3 regions of the Sphingomonas epibiotica genome follow, and region 3 is predicted to be linked to each of the others. Evidence: predicted binding sites of a transcription regulator. Region 3 holds the regulator's gene; each other region holds the start of a gene.
What was found. Region 3 encodes LexA, which represses DNA repair genes until DNA is damaged. Its sites were predicted from a motif close to GTTCCNCNCTTGTTCT; they were not measured.
Positions count from the first base shown of each region.

Region 1: AAIO73_RS05820 (ATP-dependent helicase) is a predicted target of LexA. The motif match lies at 2,176-2,191, and genes of this name have one in related genera.
Region 2: AAIO73_RS08930 (ribonucleoside-diphosphate reductase subunit alpha) is a predicted target of LexA. The motif match lies at 1,396-1,411, and genes of this name have one in related genera.

Region 1 covers NZ_JBDGHY010000002.1:435,730-439,915, reverse strand. Annotated here, with positions in the region: gene AAIO73_RS05835 (GGDEF domain-containing protein) at 1-315, shown strand, start outside; gene AAIO73_RS05830 (MFS transporter) at 318-1,583, opposite strand; gene AAIO73_RS05825 (UrcA family protein) at 1,700-2,002, opposite strand; gene AAIO73_RS05820 (ATP-dependent helicase) at 2,195-4,186, shown strand, end outside.
Region 2 covers NZ_JBDGHY010000004.1:19,642-23,827, reverse strand. Annotated here, with positions in the region: gene AAIO73_RS08930 (ribonucleoside-diphosphate reductase subunit alpha) at 1-1,389, opposite strand, end outside; gene AAIO73_RS08925 (DUF4345 domain-containing protein) at 1,728-2,135, opposite strand; gene AAIO73_RS08920 (DUF2721 domain-containing protein) at 2,132-2,593, opposite strand; gene AAIO73_RS08915 (GNAT family N-acetyltransferase) at 2,684-3,787, shown strand; gene AAIO73_RS08910 (ATP-binding protein) at 3,866-4,186, shown strand, end outside.
Region 3 covers NZ_JBDGHY010000001.1:117,169-121,354, reverse strand. Annotated here, with positions in the region: gene moaC (cyclic pyranopterin monophosphate synthase MoaC) at 1-200, shown strand, start outside; gene AAIO73_RS00595 (molybdopterin molybdotransferase MoeA) at 465-1,643, shown strand; gene lexA (transcriptional repressor LexA) at 1,697-2,359, shown strand; gene AAIO73_RS00585 (alpha-glucuronidase family glycosyl hydrolase) at 2,543-4,186, opposite strand, start outside.

The DNA.
Region 1 (4,186 bases), on a different contig from region 3:
CGCCTGCCCGCGAGCGCGGCGGTCGGCCGTCTGGGCGGGGAGGAATTCGTCGCACTGCTCGAACGCACGACGCTGCGCGGGGCGTGGCTGAGCGCGCAGACGGTGCGGACGGCGTTATCGGAAACCGCATCGCATCTGCCGGCGGTGACGATCAGCGCCGGACTGGCGGTGCTGGAACCAGTGGACACGATCGACAGCCTGCTGGAGCGCGCCGATCGCGCCGCCTATGCCGCCAAGGATGCCGGTCGCAATTGCATCCGGCCGGTCCCCGATCCGGTCGCCGTCGAACCGCAGCGGGCCAGCCGCGCGGGCTGACGTCAGCGCGCGCGCGGAACCAGGGCGAGACCGATCAGGCTGGCTACCCCTGCCCCGGCCAGCACCATGCCGACCGACCACAGGCCGTAATCGATCGACAGCGCCTGGGCGATACTGGGGGTCAGCCCGCCGCCAATCACGCCGCCGATATTGAACCCCATCGACGCACCGGTATAGCGCACGCGCGCCGGGAACAGCGCGGGCAGCCACGCGCCGAGCGGGCCATAGACGAAGCCCATCATCAGCAGCGCGAACGACAGCCACGCGCCGATGACGAACAATGATCCTCCGCCGATCATCGGTCCGAGCAGGCCGCCCGCCAGCACCACGCCGAAACAACCGCCCGCCAGCACCCGCGTCGGCGTCGAACGGTCCGACAGCCAACCGGCTAGCGCGATACCCAGCGCCATGAACAGGATCGCGACCAGCTGTGTCTGCAGGAACGCGCCGCGCGAATAGCCGAGCGTGGTGGTGCCATAGCCGAGTACGAAGGTCGTCGCGATGTAATAGAGCGCGAAACAGGCGATCACGCCGAAGGTGCCAGCCAGCGTCGCGCGCAAATGGCTGCCGGCCAGTTCGGCGATCGGGACGCTCGGCGGCGCTTCATGCGCCAGTGCCTGCGCAAAGGCGGGAGTTTCGGTTAGTTTAACCCGGACCCACAGACCCAGCCCGACCAGCGCGACGCTGAACAGGAACGGCAGGCGCCAACCCCAGGCGAGAAAATCGGCCTCGGAAAGGGTCAGCCCGAGGAGCAGAAACAGTCCGTTGGCGGCGATGAAGCCGACCGGCGCGCCGAGTTGCGGGACCATGCCAAAACGTCCGCGCCAGCCGGGCGGCGCATTCTCGACCGCAAGCAGCGCCGCCCCGCCCCATTCACCGCCCAGCCCCAGCCCCTGTGCGAACCGCAACGTGCACAGCAGCAGCGGCGCAACCCAGCCCACCTGTGCATAGGTCGGCAGGAACGCGATCAGCAGGGTCGAACCACCCATCAGCATCAACGACGCGACCAGCGTCGACTTGCGGCCGAGCCGGTCGCCGAAATGGCCGAATACCACCGCGCCCAGCGGCCGCGCGACGAAGGCGAGACCGATCGACAGATAGCTGGCCATCAACTGGGCGGACGCACTTTCGGACGGAAAGAACAGCGATCCGAAGACGAGGGTCGCCGCGGTCGCATAGATATAGAAGTCGTAGAATTCGACCGAGGTGCCGATCAGGCTGGCGATCAGGATGCGGCGATGGGCCAGCATGGGGCGGAGGCTTGTCATGCCCCCGCCTAACGATTTGGCATCGTTGCGCAAGAAGGTTTCCCGAACACGCAACGCTACGCAACTATTCATATAGCCGCCCCCGGCACCGTGGCCGGGGTGACGAACCGCACTCTTTACTTCGCGCTGGCGACCGTCACCGGCTGCAACTGCGCGACCCGGACCTGACCGTCGCGGTGCATTTCGGCACGGCAGCGGTTTTCGTCGGCAATCCGGCGCAGGCCGAACGCGTTCGAACGACAGGCCTTGAGCGACGCACGGTCGATACGCGCGTCGAGCACGCGACGGTCTTCGGCCTTGGTCAGGTCCAGTCCGGCATAGGACACGCGAGCCGAGACGGTTTCGCGCTCCTCGGCATGGGCGACGGACGTCAGACACGCGAAAGCGGTCGCCGCGAGGGCGACGATACGGATGGTCATGATGGTAGCTCCTGCGAATTCGGTGCCCGTCGCGGCAGCAGTCGTCCACGAATCGGACGCCGCCGTCCGCCGGCAACGCGCTGCTAGACCGAAATTGTTGCAACGCAGCGAACCGTCGATGGCGGGACGATGACGGTTCCGAAACAATTTCATTGCTTGTGGCGTCGGGCTTCGTTCCCTACCTGTTCGACGATGTCGCTTGTTCCCACTCCTGCCGATCCGCCCTATCTAAGCGGGCTGAACGAACCACAGCGTGACGCGGTGCTGACTACCGACGGCCCGGTGCTGGTGCTGGCGGGCGCAGGCACCGGCAAGACCGCGGCGCTGACCGCGCGGCTGGCGCATCTGCTCTATACCCGCAAGGCGTACCCGTCCGAAATCCTGTCGGTAACCTTCACCAACAAGGCCGCACGCGAGATGCGCGAGCGCGTCGGGCGGCTGGTCGGCGATATGGTGGAGGGAATGCCGTGGCTCGGCACCTTCCACGCGATCGGTGCCAAGATGCTGCGGCGGCATGCCGAACTGGTCGGATTGCAATCCAACTTCACCATTCTCGATACCGACGACCAGTTGCGGCTGCTCAAGCAATTGATCGTCGCCGCGAACCTCGACGAAAAACGCTGGCCCGCGCGCAGCCTGGCTGGGTTGATCGACGGGTGGAAGAACAAGGGGATGATCCCGGCCGATGTCGATGCCGGGGAAAGCGAACGCTTCGCCAATGGGCGTGGCGGCGAATTGTACCAGCAATATCAGGACCGGCTGAAGGCGGTGAACGCCTGCGATTTCGGTGACCTGCTGCTGCATGTGCTGACGATCCTGCGCACGCATCGCGAGGTGCTGGCGGGGTATCAGCAGCGTTTCCGCTACATCATGGTCGACGAATATCAGGACACCAACAGCGTCCAGTATCTGTGGCTGCGGTTGCTGGCGCAGGAGCGGCGCAACCTGTGCTGCGTCGGCGACGACGACCAGTCGATCTATTCGTGGCGCGGTGCGCAGGTCGAGAATATCCTGCGGTTCGAACGCGACTTTCCAGGCGCGAAGATCGTCCGGCTGGAACAGAATTACCGGTCGACCCCGCATATCCTGGGCGCGGCATCGGGCGTGATCGCGCATAATGGCGGGCGGCTTGGCAAGACGCTGTGGACCGAAACCGATGTCGGCGAGAAGGTCCGCGTCATCGGCGTGTGGGACGGCCCGGAAGAAGCACGCCGCGTCGGCGAGATGGTCGAGCGCGGGCAGCGCGACGGCAAGAATCTCGACCAGTTCGCGATCTTGGTACGCGCGCAGCACCAGACTCGCGAGTTCGAAGAACGTTTTATCGGCATCGGCATGCCGTACCGGATCGTCGGCGGGTTCCGTTTCTACGAACGCGCCGAAATCCGCGATGCCCTGGCCTATCTGCGCGTCGTCAACCAGCCAGCCGACGATCTCGCCTTCGAACGGATCGTCAACGTGCCCAAGCGTGGACTGGGCGACAAGGCGGTGCAGACCGTCCACCGCTACGCCCGCGCCACCGGCACTTCGCTGATGACCGCCGCCGCGCGCATCCTCGACACCGACGAACTGACCGGCGCGGCGCGCAAGTCGCTGGGTCGGCTGGTCGGCGACTTCGCACGCTGGCGCGACATGGCGCAGAGCCTGCCCCATGCCGAACTGGCGCGGCAGTTGCTGGACGAAAGCGGCTATACTGCCATGTATCAGGCGGAAAAGACCGCCGAGGCCGCCGGACGGCTGGAGAATCTGACCGAACTCGTGCGGGCGATGGAGGAATATGAGTCGCTCGGCGCGTTCCTCGAGCATGTCTCGCTGGTCATGGACAATGAGGCGTCGGCCGAGGAGCCAAAGGTCACGATCATGACCATTCACGCCGCGAAGGGGCTGGAATTCGACACGGTGTTCTGTGTCGGCTGGGAAGAAGGGCTGTTCCCGTCGCAACGCTCGCTCGACGAAGGCGGCACGGCGAGCCTCGAGGAGGAACGCCGCCTCGCCTATGTCGCGATCACCCGCGCCCGGCGACTGGCGGTGGTGTTCCATGCCGCCAATCGTCGCATCTACGGCCAGTGGAATTCGTCGTTGCCGTCGCGCTTCGTCGGCGAACTCCCGCCCGAGCATATCGAGACGGAAACCACCATGGCGGGTGGCGAGAGCCTGTGGCGTGCCAATTGGAGCGAGCGGGCCGAC
Region 2 (4,186 bases), on a different contig from region 3:
GCAGATGATGCTGATCGACGCGGTCGGCGCGATCGCCATCTTGCAGCTGAACCGTTCCATCACGCCCATATCGGCCGCGTCGGGGCAGGGGCCGCGCTCGTTGGCGAGATGCATCGACGCCTCGTTCACCTGCGCGTTGACGTGGCGGAAGATCTTGAGGTTCCACGCTTTCGCCATCGCCCCTTCGAACGGCAGGCTGCGCGCCTGCAGGAACGAGTGGAAGCCCATGACGCCCAGACCCACCGACCGCTCGCGCTCCGCCGAGTAGCGGGCACGCGCCATTTCATCGGGCGCACGCTCGATATAGTCGGTCAGGACGTTGTCGAGGAAGCGCATCACGTCCTCGATGAAGCGCTTGTCGCCGTTCCATTCGTCCCAGGTTTCGAGGTTCAGCGACGACAGGCAGCACACGGCGGTACGATCGTTGCCGAGGTGATCCTTGCCGGTCGGCAGCGTGATTTCGCTGCACAGGTTCGACGTCGATACCTTCAGGCCCAGGTCGCGGTGATGCTTGGGCATCGTGTTGTTCACATGGTCGCTGAACACGATGTACGGCTCACCGGTGGCGAGGCGGGTCTCGACGAGCTTCTGGAACAGCGAACGGGCATCGACGGTGGTGCGCACCGATCCGTCCTTCGGGCTCTTCAGCTCCCACTCGGCACCGTCGCGCACCGCTTCCATGAACGCGTCGGGGATCAGCACGCCATGGTGCAGGTTCAGTGCCTTGCGGTTGAAGTCGCCGCTTGGCTTGCGGATTTCGAGGAACTCCTCGATCTCCGGATGGCTGATGTCGAGATAGCAGGCCGCCGACCCGCGCCGCAGCGAGCCCTGCGAAATGGCGAGCGTCAGCGAATCCATGACGCGGACGAACGGGATGATGCCGCTGGTCTTGCCGTTCAGCCCGACCGGCTCGCCGATGCCGCGCACGCTGCCCCAATAGGTGCCGATGCCACCGCCGCGCGACGCCAGCCAGACATTCTCGTTCCACGTCTCCACGATGCCTTCGAGGCTGTCGGGGACCGAGTTGAGATAGCAGCTGATCGGCAGGCCGCGCCCGGTGCCGCCGTTCGACAGCACGGGGGTCGCCGGCATGAACCACAGCTTCGAGATATAGTCGTACAGCCGCTGTGCATGCGCCGCGTCGTCGGCATAGGCCGACGCCACACGCACGAACAGATCCTGATACGATTCGCCCGGCAGGAGGTAGCGGTCCTTGAGCGTATCCTTGCCGAAATCGGTCAGCAGCGCGTCGCGCGAATGATCGACCTCGACCGCGTGCAGCAGCGCATCGACCGTGCGGCTGGTGCGTTCCGGGGCCGGGGCGGCGGGGGCCGGATCGGCGAATTGCAGCTCGTTCATCTGGGCATCCTGACTATCCTGGAAGGTCATCGTCCCGTTCCTTTTGTGTTCTAGCACGGGGCGCTAACCCCTGTCGATTTCTGTGGAACGTCCGCGCGCGCCTTCCCTGTTGACAAGCGTTGGCGGCAATGGAGGTTCCGGCGGGCGACACACTATCCGTAGCGCCTCTCCCGCGTTCGCCACCACTAATTGTAGGAAAGCTGGCATCGCGCAAGACGGCAAATTTTTGATTCGCGCCGGCCAATGGCGGTATCGGGGGCGCGGCGATACGCGACGCACGGTGATCCGCCGGGTTCGTGAAATGCAAGCGAACTTTTCGGGAACATAGAAAAATATGATCGCCCGAAATCGGGTTTCCGCGCGGAACTTTATGTGGCGGCGGCGTCGCGATATCGCCGGGCGATGCGTGTCTGCCAGAGCAGCAGCAGGGGAACGACGATCAGTTCGATACCCAATCCCGTCACATGTCCCGCCGATGGCACGCCGACACTGCCGAGCGACACCAGCCGCGCCAGACCGCCGCCCACGACCATCGCGCCGAGCAACCGAAACCGTGCAGTCTTCGATTCGATCGCGGGGATACAGGTCACGAAGGCGATCCCCATTACCAGGAAGATGCCGGAGAGATAGCGGAAGTGACTGTCGAGATCGGTCGCCGGGGCCGGTTGCAACCATACCGCGCCGCGCACGATGCCGAGCGTGGAAACCACCATCGGGACGATACAGACGATCGCGACCGCCGCCTGCAACAGCGCCCGTTCGCGGCGCGGGGTCACTTGCGTTCGCGCTCCAGCAATTCGGCGCGCACGCGAATTGCATGGACCGACATCCGCACCTCGAACAGGAACCAGACCAGCCCGCCGATCAACAACACCATCGACAGGACGAAGGCGATCGCCACCGCCTTGCCAAGACCCAGATCGAGCAGCTCGGCGATGAACAGCATGGCGACGACGGTGCAGTTGGCGACCGCCGACAATACGACCAGGAACACGGCATTGTTGATGACGCGGATGCGCCGGTCGAGCAGCCGCAATTCGAATACGTGGCGTTCATGCTCCGGCCCCGTCGAGGAGGGATGGAGCTTCTCCAAGTCACGAGCCCGGTCGACGATCCGCGCCAGCCGCCCGACCATGACGTTCAGGATCGCGCCGATCCCGGCGAGCAGGAAGACCGGCGCGATGGCGGTCTGGATCGTCTTGGCGACGGTCGACAGGACAGGTGCGAATTCCACGCGTCTGCTATGCCGTGGGCCGAAGGGGCGGGCAAGGTTGCGCAGGGATTGCGACACCGGATCGCTACCCAATCGTAACGGGTTATCGACATGATGTTGCCCATGTTGCTGCGTACTTCCCCACCGGTCGCGCGAACGACCGACGAATTGCCCGACGCGATCGACAATGTCGCGGAGTCGGCGGCTCCGACGCATCGGTTCCTGCGCCGCCAATGGTATGCGGCGGCGGTCGCTACCTATGGTGGCAACGCGCGGACGGTGCTGGTCGAACGTGGTGAACGGCCGACGCTGGCGTTGCCGTTGATCGGGCTCGGGCCGGCAGCGTTGCGCATGGCGCAACTGCCCGGTTGCTACTGGCCGTTCCGCAGCGGACCCGTCGCGCTGGACGCCGGACCCGACGATTTCGCGGCGCTGCTGGGCGAGGCGGGGCGGCGGGTGCGCGGGTTCCGGCTGGGTCCGGTCTATGACGACGATCCGATGCTACAGGGTCTACTGGATGCCGCCCGGGCGAGCGGCTGGCGGGCCATGCCGCGCTTCATCGCCGACAGCTATCTGCTCGACATCACCGCGCGCCAGGCGGAAGGGGTCTGGCCGCGCCTGTCGACGCTGCGCAAGAACCGCTTCAACGAAAAGCATCTGGCGGCGCTCGGTGAACCCGACTGGTCGTTCGCCAGCGGTGCCGACTGGACGCCGGCGCTGTTCGACGACCTTGCCGCTGTCGAACGGGCAAGCTGGTTGAACAGCCGGACCGATGGCAGCGACGCCAAATTCACTCTGGAGGGACACGGCCGGTTCTGGCGCTCGGTCGTCAGCGATCCGGTGCTGGCCGACATGCTGTGGGTCGCGCTGCTGCGGATGGACGGCAAGCCCGTCGCCTTCTCGTTCGACATCAACGCCGGGACCCATAAGTTCGCGATCGCCAACAGTTACGACGTCGCCTTCCGCCAGCGTTCGCCGGGAAAGCTGCTCTATTACCGCAATCTCGTCCGCGCCGTAGACGACGGCATCACCCGGGTCGATTGGGGCGCGGGCGACAGCGGGTACAAGCGGCTGATCGGCGCCGAGCCGGGGCCGGCGATCCGCGATTGGTTGTTCCTGCGGCCCGGCCTGCCCGCGCTGGCAGGGGGGCTGCTGGCGAAACGCTGGGCGATGCAGGGTCAGGCACCAATCCGCGAAGGCCCGGATGGGGACTAGCCGAAACCTATGCAGCATTGCCGACCGGCCGCGCATCGGCCAATATCGCGACGTCACAGCCACCGGCAACGATCGAACATGACTGGCCCATCGCTATCCGTCCTGCGCGCGCACGTCCACCGGCAACGGGCTTCGCTTGCCGGGGGCGGCTGGTGGCAATTGCCGCCCGTGCGGCACGCCGCCGATCTGGCCAGCTATGCGATCCTGTTGATCGCCCTGTCCTTCGTTGCGATGTCGCTGTCGCCGCTGCCGCAGGCCCCGGTACTGATCTGGCCGGCGACACCGGTCGCGGTAGCGAAGATGACCCGCGTGCCGTTATCGCGTTGGCCATTGGTACTGAGTGTTACCGCGGTCAGCCTGTTCATTTTCAGCATGCTGAACGGCGTGCCGTCACAACTC
Region 3 (4,186 bases):
AGGACGACGCGATCCGTGTCGGCGCGATTGCCGCGACCGAAGGCAAGACCGGCGTGGAAATGGAAGCGTTGACAGCGGCTTCCACCGCATTGCTCACCATTTACGACATGGCCAAGGCGATCGACAAGACGATGGTGATCGAGGGTGTGTGCCTGCTGGAGAAACAGGGCGGCAAGTCGGGCGACTGGCTGCGCGGTTGATCCACCGCGGAAGCCCCATCGTTACCCTGGGTCGCCCCAAACCTCTCCGAAAATGCGGGACGGAGCCAAAGTCAAACCGTACCCCGGCGAAGGCCGGGGTCTAGTTGGGGGACGTGAGTAACCTACAGAAAACCCTTCCCAACTGGACCCCGGCTTTCGCCGGGGTAAGGCTAGTTTGTGGATAGATTTGCGACTTCCATAGTAGCTTCGATAAAGTCCCCGCTGAAGAAATCGCCTACGCGCCCCCTTTGAAAAGGCCCACCCATGAGCCTCCTCCCCGTCGCCGAAGCCCAGTCCCGCGTCCTTGCGCTCGGCCGCGCCCCGCTTGCCGAAACCACGCCCATCGCCGACGCCATCGGTCGCTTCGCCGCCGCCGACGTCGTCGCCCGCCGCACCCAGCCCGCGCGCCCGCTATCGGCCATGGACGGCTATGCGATCCGCTTCGACGACCTGCCTGGACCATTCGCCGTCATCGGCGAAAGCGCCGCCGGTGCCGCCTTTTCCGGCGCCGTCGGTGAAGGACAAGCCACCCGCATCTTCACCGGCGCGGCAATGCCGACCGGCACCGACTGCGTGCTGGTGCAGGAGGAAGCGACGCGTGACGGCGACCAGCTTCATTTGTCCGGTGAAGGCCCCGTACGTGGCGGCAATGTCCGTCGCGCCGGCCTCGATTTCCGCGAGGGCGAACTGCTAATCGCCGCCGGCGAACGCATCACCCCCCCTCGCGCTGCACTGGCGGCGATCGCCGGTCACGGCACGCTGCCGGTCGGCCGCCGCGTCCGCGTCGCCATCGCCGCGACCGGCGACGAACTGGTCCCTGCCGGACAGCCGATCCGCGACGACCAATTGCCCGAAACCAACGGACTGATGCTCGCCGGTCTGCTCGGCGACCTGCCGGTCGACCGCATCGACCTCGGCATCCTGCCCGACCGGCTGGAGGCACTAGTCAGCGCCTTTGCCGCGGTCGATTGCGACCTGCTGGTCACCACCGGCGGCGCCTCGGTCGGCGACCATGATCTGGTCCGTCCGGCACTGGCGGCGGCGGGCGGGACGCTCGATTTCTGGCGGATCGCGCTGCGGCCGGGCAAGCCGATGCTGGCTGGAACGCTTGGGCAGGCGGCGGTACTCGGACTGCCCGGCAACCCGGTCTCGGCATACATCACCGCCCTGTTGTTCGTCCGGCCATTGGTCGCGCGCCTTGCCGGCGCGACCAACCCGCTGCCCCGCACCGTTCGCGCGACAATGGCCCACCCGCTACCGGCCAACGGCCCGCGACAGGACTATCTGCGTGCGACGCTGGTCGACGGACAGGCATCGACCGCGGCCATCCAGGACAGCTCCATGTTGCGGACGCTGGCGCGTTCGGACTGTCTGATCGTCCGCCCGCCGTACGCCCCGGCAGCCGATGCGGGCGACTCGGCGGAAATCCTGCAACTCGCTTGACGGCAAGCAAATCGTTTCCTATTGGTTCCACGTCTGTTCCGACGGAGGACCCCATGCTGACCCGTAAGCAGCACGAGCTGATCTGCTTCATCGACGACCGGTTGCGCGCGACCGGCGTATCGCCTTCGTTCGAGGAGATGAAGGAAGCGCTCGACCTCAAGTCCAAGTCGGGCGTTCACCGCCTGATCTCGGCGCTGGAGGAACGCGAATTCATTCGCCGCCTGCCCAATCGCGCCCGCGCGCTCGAAGTGTTGCGGATGCCCGAGCGGCCGGTCGCCAAGAAGACGGCGGCCAAGCCTGCCGCCGCCCCCCGCCCCACGCCCCAGCCTGCGAACGACGTCATCGAACTGCCGCTGCACGGCCGCATCGCCGCCGGTGTCCCGATTGAAGCGATCGAGGGACAGGCGACGTTGCCCGTTCCCGCGGCGCTGCTCGGTGCTGGCGATCATTATGCCCTTGAAGTTGCGGGGGACTCGATGGTCGAAGCCGGCATTCTCGACGGCGACTATGCGCTGGTTCGCCGGACCGAAACCGCCCGCGACGGCGAGATTGTCGTGGCGCTGATCGAGGATAGCGAGGCGACGCTTAAATATTTCCGCCGCGAAGGCGCAATGATCCGTCTCGACCCCGCCAACCGCAGCTACGATCCGCAGCGCTATCGTCCCGAACAGGTGCGCGTGCAGGGCAAACTCGCCGGCCTTCTCCGCCGATACTAACCTCCATTCCCTTCCCCGGCGGCGAGGAAGGGAGCGGCAACGCCGTGGAAGGGTGAGAGCGATCTAACCCCTACAAACCGCCTGTTAAGATTCAGTCGCGATTGCAAACAAACCGCGCGCAAGTGTGAACTTAGTGAACTTTGGCGCCCCGCCCGGCTTCTCCAGCCGGGCGGGGCCTCACCGTTACTTGCCGTTTCCCGGCGCCCATGGAGTCCGTATCGCCTTGTAATAGCTGGCCGGATGCGGCGGCGGCGTTACCCCGGCCGGGATCGGACGGCCCGACACTTCCGCGAAGTACGCGATGCATGCATCTCGCCACCACTGCGCCTCCTTCCGCTGGATCGCGAGGAACTGGCTGACCTCGGCAAAGCGCTGCGCATCGACCTTCCCCTCCATCGCCGCCCATTGCGCCTGCATCGCTGCGACCTCGGCCACGCCCCGGTCGTAATGCGCGACCAGGTCCTCCCACAGCGTCCGCCCCGACGCCATTCGCCGGTCCCATGACGCGTGATGGAACCACAGCAGCAGATTTTCGGGCACTGCCCTGGGATCGCTGAACTTCTTGGCCAGCACCGGCGCATATTGCGCGGCGGCATTACTGCCCGACGGCGTCCGATCGAACCCGATGCCGTTCCGGTCGGCCTTGTGGAAATAGACCGGGTTCCAGTCCTCTCGCGCCAGATCGTCGACCCAAGGCCCCGGTCCGTAATGATGTCCGGTGGCGAACAGGTGGTTGAGCCCCAGCGGCATCATGTAATCGACGACCGCCTCATGCGACCGCATCATCATCGCGACGATCGGGTCGGCCGTCGCCTGCCCCCATGTCATCGCCGCCCAGTCGCGCGCGATCTCGCGCGCATCGCCGTCCGGGTTCCACGCCAGCCGCCCGAACGCATACCAGTTCGCCTGATCGAATTGCGATCCCGACCAGTTGCGATCGGTGCCGATGTTCGACACCCCCGCCATTCCCGTCAGCGCACCCGGCCGTACCGGCGTGTCGAGCACGTCGGCGACCGTGGCGCCCTTGCGCGGACGATAGGTGTCGCTGCGCAGAACCTCCTGCCACAGGGTCCCTAGATAGACGAGGTGCGTGGCGAACCCCATATATTCCTTGGTGATCTGCACTTCCATCATCAGCGGCGTGCGCGGCGTCGCCCCGAACAGCGGATGGAAGGGTTCGCGCGGCTGGAAATCAATCGGGCCGTTCTTAACCTGCACGATCACATTGTCGGCGAACTTGCCGTCGAGCGGTTCGAACTCGCTATAGGCCTGCCGCACCCGGTCCTCGGGCTTTTCATTGGCGTAGACGAACGCCCGCCACATCACGATCCCGCCATGCGGCTTTAGCGCACGGGCCAGCATGTTGGCGCCATCGGCATGGCTGCGCTTGTAGTCGCCCGGCCCCGGCTGCCCCTCCGAATTGGCCTTGACCAGGAACCCGCCGAAATCGGGAATGCGGGCATAGATTTCGTCTGACTTCGCCTTCCACCATGCCGCGACCTGCGGATCGAGCGGATCGGCGGTCTTCAGCCCCCCGATCTCGATCGGTGCGGAGAACCGCGCCGAAACATAGACCTTGATCCCCCACGGCCGGAAAATGCCGGCCAGCTTCTCGATCTTTCCCAGAAATTCGGGCTTCAGGATATCCGCGCTGGCATTGACGTTGTTCAGCACGGTGCCGTTGATGCCGATCGAGGCATTGGCGCGCGCATAGTCGGTGTAGCGCGGATCGGAAAAGCCCGGCAGCTTCTGCCAATCCCAAAGCGACCGCCCGGCATAACCCCGCTCGACATAGCGATCGAGATTGTCCCAGTGGTTGAGCATCCG